DNA from 3 places in the Metabacillus flavus genome. Region 3 is predicted to be linked to each of the others. Evidence: a T-box and tRNA genes for the amino acid it is inferred to sense, from the RefSeq annotation. Region 3 holds a T-box; the other regions hold tRNA genes.

Region 1 (5,490 bases), 3.0 Mb from region 3:
CGGATAAGCTACAAGCTTTTTCTTTTCTTCAATCAGGAGTGGAATAACGTCTTTCCCAAAGTCATTGCTGGAATACGGATTGCGCTCATCCATCTCCAAATATTCCTGAAGGACAGACCATTTAAAGATATATACGCCCATTGAAGCGAGGTTATTTTTAGGATTTTGAGGTTTTTCATCGAACTCAACGACTTCCATCTGCTCGTTCGTGTTCATGATTCCGAATCTGTTTGCTTCTTCCCAAGGGACTTCAATAACTGAAATGGAAACGTCGGCGTTTCTTTCAACATGGTAGTCCAGCATCTTAGAGTAATCCATCTTATAGATGTGATCACCAGAAAGAATCAGTACGTATTCAGGGTCATATTGCTCTAAATAATTTAAATTCTGGTAGATGGCACTTGCTGTGCCTTTATACCATTTTACTTCAGAGGATTCTGCATATGGGGGAAGTACGGTTACCCCTCCATTTTTACGATCCAGGTCCCACGCGCTTCCAATTCCGATATACGAGTGAAGAACAAGCGGCTGGTACTGTGTAAGAACCCCTACAGTATCAATTCCAGAGTTTGTGCAATTGCTCAGAGTAAAATCGATTATTCTGTATTTCCCTCCAAATGGAACGGCAGGCTTCGCCAAATTCTTAGTTAATGAACTAAGACGGCTGCCTTTCCCCCCTGCCAGAAGCATTGCTACGCATTTCTTTTTCATTGTTGTTCTCCCTTCTCTTTTTAATTGCTCTCAGCAAGCTAAAACCAAATGGCGGGACCGTCATGCTGATGCTGTACGGCTGGCCATGAAGTTCCTCTTTTTCAGCTTTCAATTCTTTGATATTCACCTGACCGGAACCTCCGAAATGAACATCATCACTATTCAAAATCTCTACATATCTCGTGTCTGCCGGTACCCCGATTTTGTATCCGTGATACACATCGCTTCTGAAATTACAGACTGCAACAAGCACTTCCCCTTCTTTAGATCCTTTTCTCATGAAGGAATAAATACTTTGTTCCGCGTTGTCTGCATCAATCCATTCAAATCCTTCCGGAGAATGATCCAATTCATAAAGAGGCTTTTGCTTTTTATAAACATTCATTAGTTCTTTAAAATAAACCCTTGTATCACGGTGAAGCTCATAATCCTCCAGGAACCAATCGAGCTGCTCGAGATCTTTCCATTCATCGAACTGGCCGAATTCAGACCCCATAAAAAGAAGTTTCTTCCCCGGATGAACCAGCATGTAGCCTAGCAGCAAGCGCAGCTGAGCAAACTTTTGCCAGTAATCACCAGGCATTTTATTTAGAAGTGACTTTTTCCCATGAACCACTTCATCATGAGAGAATGGAAGAATAAAATTTTCATTAAAAGCATACATGAGAGAAAAAGTCATCTTATGATGAATATGCTTGCGGTCATGCTGGTCCGTCTCCATATACTCCAGCACATCATTCATCCAGCCCATATTCCATTTATAATTGAATCCCAGCCCTCCATCCGAAACAGGGCTAGTAACCAAAGGCCAATCAGTAGAGTCTTCAGCAATCATAAGTGTATGAGGATCATAGGCAAAAACTGTCTCATTCAGCTTTTTCAAAAAGTTTACAGCGTATGGATTTTCAAACGAATCACTATTTGGCCAATAAAGCATGTTAGCTACCGCATCTACGCGGAAACCATCTATATGATATTTCTCCAGCCAAAACAGGGCATTCGAGATCAAAAAGCTATGTACTTCCGGTTTGCCCAAATCGAAATTGGCTGTACCCCAGACTACATTTTCCCGATCATTGTAGTTTGTATATTCAAATACCGGCTCCCCGTCAAACATATATAGACCATGTGCGTCCTTGCAAAAATGTCCCGGAACCCAATCCATGATCACTCCAAGGTCGTTTTGATGGCAGACATCGATAAACTCCATAAACTCCTTAGGTGTACCATATCGGCTTGTTGCAGAGAAATATCCTGTTCCCTGATAGCCCCATGAGCGGTCATATGGATGTTCAATTACCGGCATGAGCTCAATATGGGTAAATCCATGATCGATTGCATAAGGTATTAACTCTTCGCTTAGTTCTTTATATGAATAAAGGCTTCCATCCTCTTTCTTCTTCCAGGAAGCTAAATTGACCTCATAAATAAAGACAGGCTTTTGATAAATATTTTTTGTTTTTTTCTTTCTTTGCCACTTTTGATCGTTCCATTTGTACCCTTCCAAATCGGCTACAATAGAAGCTGTATTAGGTTTAAGCTCTGAATAAAAAGCAAACGGGTCAGCTTTCAGCAGCCTGGAACCATTTTTGGCAATCAGTTCGTACTTATATACATCTCCTAGCTTCAAATCCGGAAAGAACCCAGTCCATATCCCTTCATTGCTTACTTTCTCAAGTACGTAATCCGTGCCCTTCCACTGGTTAAAATCACCAGCAATTCTTACCTGTTTTGCATGTGGTGCCCACACAGTGAATTGAACTCCGCTTACTCCATCAATAGTCTTAAAATGAGCGCCAAATTGTTCAAAGCTCTTAAACAGGCTTCCTTCATGAAACAAATGAACCTCAAAATCTGTAGGACTTGCAATCATTCAGCATAAACCCTCCCCGCATTTTAGAGTGTATCTCAATCTATATACCCCTTTTACTACTTTTTAATTCTCTACTTTGAAAAAAAAACCCTTTTGTGCAAACGCTTTTATAATTAGACATAATCTAACAAATATTTATTGAAGGCATATAAAAAGTTATTTTTATAAATAGAAATGAGAAAAGTATATAAAAAATAGAGGTAAACCCCCTGCTGCAAAGGGGTTCTTTTATAACGAACGAATAAAACCATTATTTCAAAAACATGTTTTAATAGAAAATTTGTCGTAATTAGTCGAATTTTAATTTTCAAAAAAGCTAAATTGAAGGAAAAAATAAAGGAATTACCAGGGTACAGAAAAGATTAATTTTCTATTTAATCCTATAAACTACAATTAATGACCAATAAATTTTAAATAAAATGGAAAAGCTGTGTTCAAAAAAGGTTGCAGAATCCAGTGACATGGACTATATTTCTAAAAAGATGCCGCACAAGGAGGCCAATGACTTGTTAAGTTTAATGAAACCGGATTTTACTCTTAAACATGCATATATGGAGTTTTATGAGGAATGGAAAAACTCAGAAGAAAAAATCGTTCCATGGGTGGTAGCTGAAAACCCTGCTGACTTTGAAAAGTATCTGCACTATTTAAAGGAACAGGAGCAGGGGAAAAACATTCCTGAGAATTTTGTACCCCACTCTACCTATTGGCTTCTTTTGGACAAGGATCGCATTGCAGGAGCGGTTAACATCAGGCATAGGCTGAATGAATACTTAAAAGAACGGGGAGGCCACATTGGATACGGAATAAGACCTTCTGAGAGGCAAAAAGGATATGCCACAGCAATCCTGTCCCTGGCCCTGGCTGAAACAAAACGAATGGGGATTAAAGAAGTACTGGTTACGTGCGACAAAACCAATATCGCCTCAGAGAAGACGATTATAAAAAATGGAGGAAAATTCGATTCAGAGTTTACTGAAGAAAACGGGAATGTTGTAAAGCGATTTTGGATAGCCGATTGAACTGTCCTCGCTTAACAAGTATGGAGCACCGGTTTTATGCTTGAAAAGATAAAACAAAAAAACGCTGCATCTGCAGCGTTTTTTACAATGACCCGTACGGGATTCGAACCCGTGTTACCGCCGTGAAAGGGCGGTGTCTTAACCGCTTGACCAACGGGCCGAATAGATGGCGGAGAAGGAGGGATTTGAACCCTCGCGCCGCTTACGCGACCTACACCCTTAGCAGGGGCGCCTCTTCAGCCACTTGAGTACTTCCCCTTATACATAAATAGATGATCTGTGAAAGTATTCTCACAAACCTGTTTAACACTTATAATGAAAATGGCTCCGCAGGCAGGACTCGAACCTGCGACCGATCGGTTAACAGCCGATAGCTCTACCACTGAGCTACTGCGGAACAAAATGGGCCTGAATGGACTCGAACCATCGACCTCACGCTTATCAGGCGTGCGCTCTAACCAGCTGAGCTACAGGCCCATATTCAATAGAAATGGAGCGGGTGATGGGAATCGAACCCACTACATCAGCTTGGAAGGCTGAGGTTTTACCAGTAAACTACACCCGCATGAAATGGGGCGACTGATGGGAATCGAACCCACGAATGTCGGAACCACAATCCGATGCGTTAACCACTTCGCCACAACCGCCACTTCAATATAAATGGTGGCTCGGGACGGAATCGAACCGCCGACACATGGATTTTCAGTCCATTGCTCTACCGACTGAGCTACCGAGCCATTATAATTTTTTCGTCAGAAACTTTTGATTAAGTTATCTTATGTACCAAGAAAACATAAATGGCGGTCCGGACGGGACTCGAACCCGCGACCTCCTGCGTGACAGGCAGGCATTCTAACCAACTGAACTACCGGACCATTTTGGTTGCGGGGACAGGATTTGAACCTGCGACCTTCGGGTTATGAGCCCGACGAGCTACCAGACTGCTCCACCCCGCGATAATAAAAATTATTAAGTTTAGCTGCGCTTATAACTAACCTAATTTCTGAACATTTCTCTTACTCAGTATTACTGTCATAGCGGAAATAATACCTGCTAAAGTAAAGAGTATATGGAGGAGGAAGAGGGATTCGAACCCCCGCGGGGTTTGACCCCCCTGTCGGTTTTCAAGACCGATCCCTTCAGCCAGACTTGGGTATTCCTCCAAAGAATAAGTGATGGTGGACCTTGTAGGACTCGAACCTACGACCGGACGGTTATGAGCCGTCTGCTCTAACCAGCTGAGCTAAAGGTCCTATATGGTAGCGGCGGAGGGGGTCGAACCCACGACCTCACGGGTATGAACCGTACGCTCTAGCCAGCTGAGCTACGCCGCCATATAGTGATATATATAATATTGGTGGAGCCTAGCGGGATCGAACCGCTGACCTCCTGCGTGCAAGGCAGGCGCTCTCCCAGCTGAGCTAAGGCCCCATTATTCAAGGAAATGGTCGGGAAGACAGGATTCGAACCTGCGACCCCTTGGTCCCAAACCAAGTGCTCTACCAAGCTGAGCTACTTCCCGATATGGCGCGCCCGAGAGGACTCGAACCTCTAACCTTTTGATTCGTAGTCAAATGCTCTATCCAATTGAGCTACGGGCGCAAAATATTATAAGAGTGCCGAGGACCGGGATCGAACCGGTACGGTAGTCACCTACCGCAGGATTTTAAGTCCTGTGCGTCTGCCAATTCCGCCACCCCGGCGTTAAGGATTGGAGCGGAAGACGGGATTCGAACCCGCGACCCCCACCTTGGCAAGGTGGTGTTCTACCACTGAACTACTTCCGCAAAAAAAAGAAATGGTGCGGGTGAAGGGAGTCGAACCCCCACGCCGTAAGGCGCTAGATCCTAAGTCTAGTGCGTCTGCCAATTCCGCCACACCCGC
Region 2 (5,490 bases), 240 kb from region 3:
GGAACAAAAGGCTAAAGACTTCATAGATGCTGATAAAGGTGTCGAAACAGCGGAAGATGCTTTGCAGGGAGCGAAGGATATCATAGCAGAGAAAATAGCGGACGAACCAGCCTATAGAAAGTGGATTCGGGAGCAATCGTTCAAAAAAGGCATGATTGTCACTGCAGCCAAAGACAAAGAGAAGGATGAAAAGAATGTCTTTGAGATGTATTACGATTATGAGGAGCCTGTCCAAAAAGCGGCACCCCATCGGGTACTGGCTATGAACCGCGGAGAGAAAGAGGATATCCTACGCATATCAGTGAAAACCCCTGCTGACCAAATGCTGGCCTATCTGATCAGACAGGAGCTTGGTTCTAAGCACACCACAGGGAAACAGCTAATGGAAGAAGCGATTGAGGATGCTTATAAACGCTTGATTGAGCCTTCTGTTGAACGGGAAATCAGAAAAGAACTGACGGAAAAAGCCGATGCACAGGCTATTCATATCTTTTCGGAAAACCTAAGAAACCTGCTGCTTCAGCCTCCTTTGAAAGGAAGGGTGGTTCTTGGTCTGGATCCGGCATACCGGACAGGATGCAAGCTTGCGGTTGTCAGTGAAACCGGAAAGGTGCTTCACATCGGGGTAATTTATCCGCACGCACCGGTTAATAAGCGGGAAGAAGCGCTGCAAACCATTCTTAAACTGATTGATGACTATCAAATTGAAGTAATTGCTGTCGGGAATGGAACGGCATCGAGAGAGAGTGAACAGCTCGCAGCCGATGCCATCCAGCAATCCGGAAAAGATTTAGCGTATCTTATTGTGAATGAAGCCGGAGCGAGTGTATACTCGGCCTCTGATTTAGCAAGAGAGGAGTTCCCTGACCTGAAAGTAGAGGAAAGAAGTGCGGTTTCCATTGCGAGAAGACTTCAGGATCCACTCGCTGAACTTGTCAAAATTGATCCGAAATCGGTTGGCGTCGGTCAATATCAGCATGATGTAAGCCAGAAAAACCTGAACGAATCCCTGACATTTGTTGTGGAAACAGTGGTGAACAGAGTTGGAGTGAACGTAAACACCGCTTCGCCAGCCCTGCTTCAATACGTATCCGGTCTTTCAAAGACGGTTGCTCAAAACATTGTGAAAAAGCGGGAAGAGCTAGGAAAAATTACAAGCAGAACCCAGCTCAAAGGGATTCCCCGTTTAGGTGCAAAGACATATGAACAGGCAGTAGGCTTCCTTCGGGTAATTGATGGAGATCAGCCGCTAGACCGGACGTCCATTCACCCTGAAAGCTATAAAGTAGTAACGGCGCTGTTAATGCACTTGGATACTACGTATGACGAACTGGGCAGCGAAAGCCTCAAGGAAAAAATAAAGAACCTGGATATAAAAGAAGCTTCAGCTGAATTTGGCGTAGGGGAGCTGACACTAAAAGATATATGTGATGCATTGGTTCAGCCCGGACGCGATCCCCGTGATGAAGTTGCGAAGCCTCTGCTGAAGAAAAATGTATTAAAGCTTGAGGATCTGAGCAAAGGATTGGAACTTCAGGGAACGGTAAGGAATGTAGTTGATTTCGGCGCTTTCGTGGATATTGGAGTAAAACAGGACGGTCTTGTTCACATATCAAAACTGAGCCGGCAGTATGTAAAGCATCCGCTGGATGTTGTGAGCGTAGGCGACGTTGTGACCGTTTGGGTAGACTCAGTTGACGTTCATAAAGGAAGAGTTTCATTAACCATGCTGTCTGATCAATAAAAAAATTCAAGAACCGAGAAAACACTGCTCCCGATTAGCAGTGTTTTTTTCTGTAAAAATACCAGCACTGATTCAGCAGCTTTATCTGATAGCAATTTTTTTCATGAAAAGCACGCATCATCTGATTTTTTAACCATGATGGCATTGCTCATACCTCCTTAATCGTTATAATGGAGTATGGGTATTAGCTAATGTATGCAAAGAATAAATGTCCTGTTCTTTGAACAAGGCTGAATAGAGAAAGGTGTTGCATTCCTATGGATCAGCAGCAGCTGCAAATGCTTGTCGAAGAAATATCTTCCAAGTATTTTAATAAACCATTTACCCATAATGCGGTATTCAATAACAGACTCAGATCAACTGGCGGAAGATACATGCTCTCGTCCCACAATATTGAAATCAATCCTAAGCAGCTTGATGAGCATGGCAAAGAGGAGATTGAGGGCATTATTAAGCACGAGCTCTGCCACTACCATCTTCATCTAGAGGGAAAAGGATACCGTCATCGGGATCCGGACTTCAGGATATTGATGAAACAGGTTGGAGCACCCCGTTTTTGTACGCCTATACCATCTCTGAAATCCCAAAAGCCGCTTCATTTATATAAATGCAAGGAATGTCTTCAGCGCTTTGAACGCAAACGGCGAATGGATACGAAGAAGTATGTATGCGGAAAGTGTGGAGGGCGGATTAAACAGATGATTTAGGTGTTGACGACCGTTGGTATGTATGGTAAATTATAAAAGCCGTCGTTGAGAGACGGGCTCAATAATTTAATTGTTGAATAATAGTATTGACTTTGAGTCATAATTTACCTATAATAAAGAAAGTCTGCTATTTGTTATTCCGCAGTAGCTCAGTGGTAGAGCTATCGGCTGTTAACCGATCGGTCGCAGGTTCGAGTCCTGCCTGCGGAGCCATATTTTTATTAGGCAGTACACAGATGGGGAAGTACTCAAGTGGCTGAAGAGGCGCCCCTGCTAAGGGTGTAGGTCGCGTAAGCGGCGCGAGGGTTCAAATCCCTCCTTCTCCGCCATCTTATTTTTAATATGGCCCGTTGGTCAAGCGGTTAAGACACCGCCCTTTCACGGCGGTAACACGGGTTCGAATCCCGTACGGGTCATTTATTGTTTTCGGACAAGTTTTGATGCGTACAGAGGATAAATTCCTGTGGACGAATTAAGAATAGTGGGCTATAGCCAAGCGGTAAGGCAACGGACTTTGACTCCGTCATGCGTTGGTTCGAATCCAGCTAGCCCAGCCATCCGAGCCATTAGCTCAGTCGGTAGAGCATCTGACTTTTAATCAGAGGGTCGAAGGTTCGAGTCCTTCATGGCTCACCATTTACATTTTAATATGCGGGTGTGGCGGAATTGGCAGACGCACTAGACTTAGGATCTAGCGCCTTACGGCGTGGGGGTTCGACTCCCTTCACCCGCACTTTATTTCACTTAACATGCGGTCGTGGCGGAATGGCAGACGCGCTAGGTTGAGGGCCTAGTGGGGGCAACCCCGTGGAAGTTCGACTCTTCTCGGCCGCACCAAAAAACATTTTTAAAAAAGTGTTGACAAAAAAATAACGATTTGATATTATATATAAGTCGCCGATGCGCCCGTAGCTCAATTGGATAGAGCATTTGACTACGAATCAAAAGGTTAGAGGTTCGAGTCCTCTCGGGCGCGCCATATAAACTTGCGGTTGCGGGAAGTAGCTCAGCTTGGTAGAGCACTTGGTTTGGGACCAAGGGGTCGCAGGTTCGAATCCTGTCTTCCCGACCAGAAGTATACATATAATAATGCGGGTGTAGTTTAATGGTAAAACCTCAGCCTTCCAAGCTGATGTCGTGGGTTCGATTCCCATCACCCGCTCCATTTTTGCAAATGATCTTTGAAAACTAAACAAATCGAAGTGCCAACGTTAATTCTAGAGCAACAAACAAGAGCTAGTCAAACTATTTTTTGGAGAGTTTGATCCTGGCTCAGGACGAACGCTGGCGGCGTGCCTAATACATGCAAGTCGAGCGGACCTCTTCGGAGGTCAGCGGCGGACGGGTGAGTAACACGTGGGCAACCTGCCTGTAAGACTGGGATAACTCCGGGAAACCGGAGCTAATACCGGATAACTTTTCGAACCGCATGGTTCGAAGATAAAAGACGGTTATGCTGTCACTTACAGATGGGCCCGCGGCGCATTAGCTAGTTGGTGAGGTAATGGCTCACCAAGGCGACGATGCGTAGCCGACCTGAGAGGGTGATCGGCCACACTGGGACTGAGACACGGCCCAGACTCCTACGGGAGGCAGCAGTAGGGAATCTTCCGCAATGGACGAAAGTCTGACGGAGCAACGCCGCGTGAGTGATGAAGGTTTTCGGATCGTAAAGCTCTGTTGTTAGGGAAGAACAAGTGCGGGAGTCACTGCCCGCGCCTTGACGGTACCTAACCAGAAAGCCACGGCTAACTACGTGCCAGCAGCCGCGGTAATACGTAGGTGGCAAGCGTTGTCCGGAATTATTGGGCGTAAAGCGCGCGCAGGCGGTCTTTTAAGTCTGATGTGAAAGCCCCCGGCTCAACCGGGGAGGGTCATTGGAAACTGGAGGACTTGAGTACAGAAGAGGAGAGTGGAATTCCACGTGTAGCGGTGAAATGCGTAGAGATGTGGAGGAACACCAGTGGCGAAGGCGACTCTCTGGTCTGTAACTGACGCTGAGGCGCGAAAGCGTGGGGAGCGAACAGGATTAGATACCCTGGTAGTCCACGCCGTAAACGATGAGTGCTAAGTGTTAGAGGGTTTCCGCCCTTTAGTGCTGCAGCTAACGCATTAAGCACTCCGCCTGGGGAGTACGGTCGCAAGACTGAAACTCAAAGGAATTGACGGGGGCCCGCACAAGCGGTGGAGCATGTGGTTTAATTCGAAGCAACGCGAAGAACCTTACCAGGTCTTGACATCCTCTGCCACTTCTAGAGATAGAAGGTTCCCCTTCGGGGGACAGAGTGACAGGTGGTGCATGGTTGTCGTCAGCTCGTGTCGTGAGATGTTGGGTTAAGTCCCGCAACGAGCGCAACCCTTGATCTTAGTTGCCAGCATTCAGTTGGGCACTCTAAGGTGACTGCCGGTGACAAACCGGAGGAAGGTGGGGATGACGTCAAATCATCATGCCCCTTATGACCTGGGCTACACACGTGCTACAATGGATGGTACAAAGGGCTGCAAAACCGCGAGGTTAAGCGAATCCCATAAAACCATTCTCAGTTCGGATTGCAGGCTGCAACTCGCCTGCATGAAGCCGGAATCGCTAGTAATCGCGGATCAGCATGCCGCGGTGAATACGTTCCCGGGCCTTGTACACACCGCCCGTCACACCACGAGAGTTTACAACACCCGAAGTCGGTGGGGTAACCCGTAAGGGAGCCAGCCGCCTAAGGTGGGGCAGATGATTGGGGTGAAGTCGTAACAAGGTAGCCGTATCGGAAGGTGCGGCTGGATCACCTCCTTTCTAAGGAAGAATTATCAGCACCCATGTGGTGCACAATTAACGGACGCACTTCGATTTTGTTTAGTTTTGAGAGATCATTCTCTCTATAAACTTGTTCTTTGAAAACTAGATAACGATATGAATGTCAAACATTCACACGAGTAAGCAAGTAACCTTACGATTTTCTTCTGCGCTTGCGTATGAAGAGAACATCAAGTCTGAAAACATCTGTTTTCAGCTCTAACGAAGATAACTTCCGTTATCAGGTTAAG
Region 3 (5,490 bases):
AATGCATGCGCGCTATGAAAACTGGATTAACAGCTTCAATACATGTCCTGTTATGCGCTTAAATATCAGCGATTATGACATTATGGCTAACGGAGGTTCCGTTGAGCCTATTTTAGAGAAGATCAGCTACTTTATGAAGCAATCCCGCAAGCTAAAAAGATAAAAAACAAGGATAAGTTAAAGCATGATGTTGATTTGTTAACACCTGTTGATTGGAGCGGAGGACGTGAGACTCCTGCTTAGAGAACCGGGACAGGTGAGACCCCGCAGGCGGAAAGCGATCGCCCGCTAGCTGCAATCAACAGCCGAATTTAACAGAGCTAAAAACAAAAAGACCTGACGATTTTAAATCGCCGGGTCTTTTTTTGGAACTTTTTCCAGCTGTTGTCCGTATTAAAGCTATCCCGGACGAAAAAGGAGGAAATGACTTGTCATATGTACTGGAAGTCCAAGGATTGAAAAAGAAAATCGGCAAGCGATACATAGTGAATGATGTGAACTTCAGAGTGGAAGAGGGAGAAATATTCGGTCTGCTCGGGCCGAACGGCGCAGGAAAAACAACAATCATCCGAATGATTACCGGTCTGATTAACCGGACAGACGGGAACGTGCTAATCAGAGGCAAGAGTGTAGATACGAGCTTTAAGGAATCCATGAAGGAGCTGGGGGCGATTGTAGAAAATCCCGAATTCTATAAGTTTATGTCCGGGTACGCCAACTTAAAGCACTACGCAAGAATGGCTTTGGAGCCTATTTCAGAAGAAAGAATAAAAGAAGTGATCCAGCTGGTAATGCTTGATGGTGCCATTCATCAAAAAGTGAGAACCTATTCACTGGGAATGAGGCAGCGGCTTGGAGTTGCCCAGGCTCTTTTGCACAATCCTTCCTTGCTGATTTTGGATGAACCGACAAATGGATTGGATCCGCAAGGCATGAAAGAACTAAGAGACTATTTAAAAACGCTGGCCCAGAGCGGGACATCGGTTCTCGTATCCTCGCATATCTTAGGGGAAATGCAGCTGATGTGCGATCGTTTTGCCATCATTGAAAAGGGTGTTCTGACACATGTGTCATCCATGGAAGACACGAATCTTGCCGCAGCAGAAGAAATGAGGGAAGTGCTGCTTACCGTCAGCTCAGCGGCAGAAGCAGCAGCCCTGCCCGGATTAAGCTCCCTTTCTGAAAACTTAGCGATTACCGGTGATGGAACGCTAAAATTTTCAGCAAAATACGAGTCTCTTCCATTAATCATTAAAGAATTAACGGAGAACGGAATTCTCGTTTATGAGATGACTCCTGTCAAAAAATCATTGGAAGACCGTTTCCTTGAGCTGACAAGAGAAAAGGAGGAGGCCCTCTCATGATGAATTTAGTAAAAAATGAATGGATTAAGATCTTTGCAAAGAAATCATCTTGGATTTATTTTATTCTGCTGGCTGTATTTCTCATTATCATGACTGTCGCAACAGCCTATATCGATCAAGAGAAAACAGAATCGAACTGGCGTCCCGGTGTTGAGCAGGAGATCGCTGATTTAAATCAGCAGCAAAAGGATCCAAAGCTTGATGCTGGTGAGAAAGAAGATCTCGCCCAGCAAGCGGCTGAAAAACAGTTCTACTTGGATAAGAACGTGAACCCTGCTTTAAAAAGCAACTGGCAATATGCAAATGCTGACGGGGTTGCTCTCTTCTCAACCGTCGCCTTATTCTGTGTCATCATCGCGAGTACGAGTGTAGCTTCAGAGTTTTCGGATGGGACCATTAAGCAGCTCCTGATCCGCCCGCATCGCAGGTGGAAAATTCTTTTGTCCAAATACATTTCGGTCGTCGCGTACTCTTTTCTGCTTCTGCTATTCCTAGCGGCAGCAAACGTTATTGCGGGAACCTTCCTATACGGGGCAGGAGATTTCGGTGCAAAAATTGCTGAAACCCCCATGACCTTCAGCGGCGGAGAACCTGTAATTGCAGCCGTGGGAAATATGTATATCGAAAAGATTCTGCTATTCATTCCAAATCTGATTATGGTGGTTACGATTTCCTTTATGCTGTCCACTCTCTTCAAGAGCCAATCCATGGCAGTGGGCTTTGGAATTTTCGTTCTTTTCATGAACAGTGCATTAAACATAGGTGTTCAGCTCCTGATCGGCTTAAAACAGGAATGGGCTAAGCTGCTGCTGTTCCCTCATCTTGAGCTGATGCAATTCTCAGCGGCGGAGGAAATCCTCCCAGGTGTGACGCTTATGTTTTCATTGGCGGTGCTTCTCGTTTACTATATTATTTTTATGGCCATCACCTTCTTCTTCTTTCAAAGGAAGGATGTTAGTATTTAAACAAACAAAAAGGATGCCTTCTCGGGCATCCTTTTACTTTCACCATAGAACAAAAGTGCAGAAGCTGGACGGAGATACAGCTAGTAATACTTAGCCACTCATTTTATAATTTCCTAAACAATAAAAAATCCGCTGCACAAAATGTGCAGCGGACCAGACAATCTCCAATTTATATGCGCGTAACATAATAATTAAATGGAGGAGGAAGGGGGATTCGAACCCCCGCGAGGTTTGACCCTCCTGTCGGTTTTCAAGACCGATCCCTTCAGCCGGACTTGGGTATTCCTCCGTGTCGACAAGAATAAATATATCAAATCATAAAATCCTTGTCAACACACTATTTAAGAAAAGTTTAATTTATTTGCCTGCAGGCTTAATAACTTCTTTATTTCCCATATATGGGCGAAGGACTTCAGGAATAATGACGCTGCCGTCCTCCTGCTGATAGTTCTCAAGAATGGCTGCCACTGTGCGTCCAAGCGCCAAACCAGATCCATTCAGTGTATGAACCGGCTCCGGTTTTGCCTTCGGCTCCGGACGGAAACGGATATTCGCACGGCGCGCCTGGAAAGATTCAAAATTACTGCAAGAAGAAATCTCACGATAAGAACCGTAGCTTGGAATCCATACTTCCAAATCGTATTTTTTCGCAGCCGTAAATCCAAGGTCCGCTGTACACATACTCATTACCCGGTAAGGAAGGTTTAGAAGCTGAAGAACCTTCTCAGCATGACCTGTCAGGTTTTCAAGCTCCTGGTAAGAGTTCTCCGGCTTAACAAACTTCACAAGCTCTACTTTGTTAAATTGGTGCTGACGGATGAGTCCGCGTGTATCTCTGCCTGCAGATCCTGCTTCAGAACGGAAGCATGCACTGAACGCTGTGTAGCTGATCGGGAGCTGAGACGCCTCGAGGATTTCATCGCGGTGCATGTTCGTGACTGGCACTTCAGCAGTCGGAATCAGGAAGTAGTCCTCTTCTCTGATCTTAAATGCATCCTCTTCAAATTTAGGCAGCTGGCCTGTTCCCGTCATGCTTGCCCGGTTCACCATGTATGGAGGCAGAATTTCTGTATATCCATGCTCATCGTTGTGAAGATCCATCATGAAGTTCAGCAGCGCACGTTCAAGGCGGGCCCCCAAGCCTTTATAGAATACAAAGCGGCTTCCTGTTACTTTAGCAGCTCTCTCAAAGTCCACAATGTCTAAATAGTCTGCCACATCCCAATGTGCTTTCGCTTCAAAAGCAAACTCGCGGATTTCTCCCCATTTGCGGATTTCAATATTATCATCCTCTGAATCCCCTTGCGGCACACTTTCATGCGGGATATTTGGAATAGAAAGAAGCAGTTTTTCCAGCGTTTCTTCCACTCCGCGCAATTCCTCATCGATTTCTTTGATGCGGTCTCCAACCTCACGCATTTCCTTGATCATATCATCTGCATCTTTTTTCTCTTTTTTAAGAGCAGCAATTTGACCGGATACTTCATTCCGTTTGCTTTTCAGATCCTCAGTAGCGACAATCAGCTCGCGTCTTTTAGAATCAAGCTCTTCAAATTTTTCAAAATCCGTTAAATCTTCTCCTCGAAAAGACAGCTTTTGTTTAACTTCTTCGAAATTTTGACGCAAGTATTTAATATCCAGCACAGTAATCTCTCCCTTTTTTAATAATTAAGCTCTGTTAAACTTGGCTGTTGATTGCAGCTAGCAGGCGTTCGCTTTCCGCGGGGCGGGCGGTGTGTACCTTGCGCTTGCGGGGGCCACACCTGTCCCTCTGCTCAGGAGTCTCCCTTCTTCCACGGCTTAAACCTAGCCAAAAAACAAAAAACTCCCGTCCCCAATAAAGGGACGAGAGTTAACCCGCGATGCCACCCTAATTGAAGACCGAAGTCTTCCAGCTCTGCATGATAACGGCCATGACCGGAAGCATTTCAATGCTTCACTCGAGGACGGATTCACAAACTTCCAGCACCGGTTCGCACCACCCACCGGCTCTCTTAAGAAGGAACATTCGCTACTGCTTCCTGTCAATGTTTTAACGATTTCTTTGATAGTTCATAATTTACTACAAGTCTGAACCAGTTTCAACCTTTTTATGCAGAAGCTTTTTCTTTTGATTCTTTCACCATCTCAAGGAATAGCTGCGTCATCCGGTGGTCATCGGTCAGTTCCGGATGAAAAGAGCAGCCGAGAAGGTGGCCCTGTCTCGCAGCGACGATTCTCCCATTGTGTTTGGAGAGGACTTCGACATTCTCTCCAGCCTCCACAATATGAGGAGCGCGAATAAACACGCCCGTAAAATGATCCCCGACTCCTGTGATGGTCAGGTCTGCTTCAAAGCTTTCCCGCTGGCGGCCGAACGAATTGCGCTCGACCTTGATATCCATGACCGCCAGATGTCCTTCCTCGTAGCCGACAATCTCCGAAGCCAGAATAATCAGCCCTGCACACGTTCCGAATACCGGCTTGCGGCTTGATGTAAACTGGCGGAGCGGTTCCATAAATCCGTATTTGTCAATCAGGCGGCGCATTGTCGTACTCTCTCCGCCCGGAATAATCAATCCGTCTATTTCATTCAGCTGCTCAGGCCGCTTAATCGTAACGGCTTTCCCTCCGCTTGCTTCAATGGAACGAATATGCTCGCGGAAAGCTCCTTGCAGTCCTAATACTCCAATTGTATACATTTTGCAAAACTCCTTTTTACCAGCCGCGCTCCTGCATACGGTTTTCAGGCAGCAGTGTGGAAATTTCAATTCCCTTCATCGCTGTTCCAAGGCCTTTAGACAATTCAGCGATTAGCGCATAGTCTTCATAATGAGTCGTAGCTTCAACAATCGCACGGGCAAATTTAGCCGGGTTTTCGGATTTGAAGATCCCGGATCCTACAAAAACTCCGTCAGATCCAAGCTGCATCATAAGAGCAGCATCTGCTGGAGTTGCTACACCGCCAGCCGCGAAGTTAACAACCGGCAAACGGCCTTCTCTTTTAATTTGAAGAAGAAGCTCATATGGTGCGCCTAATAGTTTAGCTTCTGTCATCAGTTCATCTTCATTCATGCCTGCCACCTTGCGGATCTGAGCATTCACTTTACGAATGTGGCGGACAGCCTCTACAATGTTTCCAGTACCAGGCTCTCCCTTTGTGCGAAGCATGGATGCACCTT

The links. A T-box is a leader RNA that pairs with one kind of tRNA and senses whether it is charged. The one in region 3 lies ahead of serS (serine--tRNA ligase), so its partner is inferred to be a tRNA-Ser.
Region 1: it has a tRNA-Ser gene. The T-box ahead of serS (serine--tRNA ligase) is inferred to sense a tRNA for this amino acid. The anticodon was not compared.
Region 2: it has a tRNA-Ser gene. The T-box ahead of serS (serine--tRNA ligase) is inferred to sense a tRNA for this amino acid. The anticodon was not compared.

Annotation. Positions count from the first base shown of each region.
Region 1 is NZ_JAGVRK010000001.1:3,056,725-3,062,214, forward strand. Features, by position in the region: gene J9317_RS15590 (glucose-1-phosphate adenylyltransferase) at 1-711, opposite strand, end outside; gene glgB (1,4-alpha-glucan branching enzyme) at 656-2,584, opposite strand; gene J9317_RS15600 (GNAT family N-acetyltransferase) at 3,103-3,606, shown strand; tRNA gene J9317_RS15605 (tRNA-Glu) at 3,695-3,766, opposite strand; tRNA gene J9317_RS15610 (tRNA-Ser) at 3,774-3,864, opposite strand; tRNA gene J9317_RS15615 (tRNA-Asn) at 3,929-4,003, opposite strand; tRNA gene J9317_RS15620 (tRNA-Ile) at 4,010-4,083, opposite strand; tRNA gene J9317_RS15625 (tRNA-Gly) at 4,098-4,171, opposite strand; tRNA gene J9317_RS15630 (tRNA-His) at 4,178-4,253, opposite strand; tRNA gene J9317_RS15635 (tRNA-Phe) at 4,268-4,343, opposite strand; tRNA gene J9317_RS15640 (tRNA-Asp) at 4,405-4,481, opposite strand; tRNA gene J9317_RS15645 (tRNA-Met) at 4,486-4,562, opposite strand; tRNA gene J9317_RS15650 (tRNA-Ser) at 4,677-4,769, opposite strand; tRNA gene J9317_RS15655 (tRNA-Ile) at 4,783-4,859, opposite strand; tRNA gene J9317_RS15660 (tRNA-Met) at 4,864-4,940, opposite strand; tRNA gene J9317_RS15665 (tRNA-Ala) at 4,962-5,037, opposite strand; tRNA gene J9317_RS15670 (tRNA-Pro) at 5,052-5,128, opposite strand; tRNA gene J9317_RS15675 (tRNA-Arg) at 5,132-5,208, opposite strand; tRNA gene J9317_RS15680 (tRNA-Leu) at 5,224-5,309, opposite strand; tRNA gene J9317_RS15685 (tRNA-Gly) at 5,319-5,393, opposite strand; tRNA gene J9317_RS15690 (tRNA-Leu) at 5,406-5,490, opposite strand.
Region 2 is NZ_JAGVRK010000001.1:268,816-274,305, forward strand. Features, by position in the region: gene J9317_RS01520 (Tex family protein) at 1-1,744, shown strand, start outside; gene cmpA (cortex morphogenetic protein CmpA) at 1,779-1,889, opposite strand; gene J9317_RS01530 (SprT family protein) at 2,002-2,451, shown strand; tRNA gene J9317_RS01535 (tRNA-Asn) at 2,590-2,664, shown strand; tRNA gene J9317_RS01540 (tRNA-Ser) at 2,690-2,780, shown strand; tRNA gene J9317_RS01545 (tRNA-Glu) at 2,796-2,867, shown strand; tRNA gene J9317_RS01550 (tRNA-Gln) at 2,934-3,008, shown strand; tRNA gene J9317_RS01555 (tRNA-Lys) at 3,012-3,087, shown strand; tRNA gene J9317_RS01560 (tRNA-Leu) at 3,103-3,184, shown strand; tRNA gene J9317_RS01565 (tRNA-Leu) at 3,203-3,288, shown strand; tRNA gene J9317_RS01570 (tRNA-Arg) at 3,354-3,430, shown strand; tRNA gene J9317_RS01575 (tRNA-Pro) at 3,447-3,523, shown strand; tRNA gene J9317_RS01580 (tRNA-Gly) at 3,543-3,616, shown strand; rRNA gene J9317_RS01585 (16S ribosomal RNA) at 3,701-5,239, shown strand; rRNA gene J9317_RS01590 (23S ribosomal RNA) at 5,484-5,490, shown strand, end outside.
Region 3 is NZ_JAGVRK010000001.1:25,609-31,098, reverse strand. Features, by position in the region: gene J9317_RS00135 (deoxynucleoside kinase) at 1-163, shown strand, start outside; gene J9317_RS00130 (ABC transporter ATP-binding protein) at 429-1,364, shown strand; gene J9317_RS00125 (DUF2705 family protein) at 1,361-2,329, shown strand; tRNA gene J9317_RS00120 (tRNA-Ser) at 2,526-2,618, opposite strand; gene serS (serine--tRNA ligase) at 2,687-3,973, opposite strand; T-box leader at 4,168-4,366, opposite strand; gene pdxT (pyridoxal 5'-phosphate synthase glutaminase subunit PdxT) at 4,420-5,010, opposite strand; gene pdxS (pyridoxal 5'-phosphate synthase lyase subunit PdxS) at 5,027-5,490, opposite strand, start outside.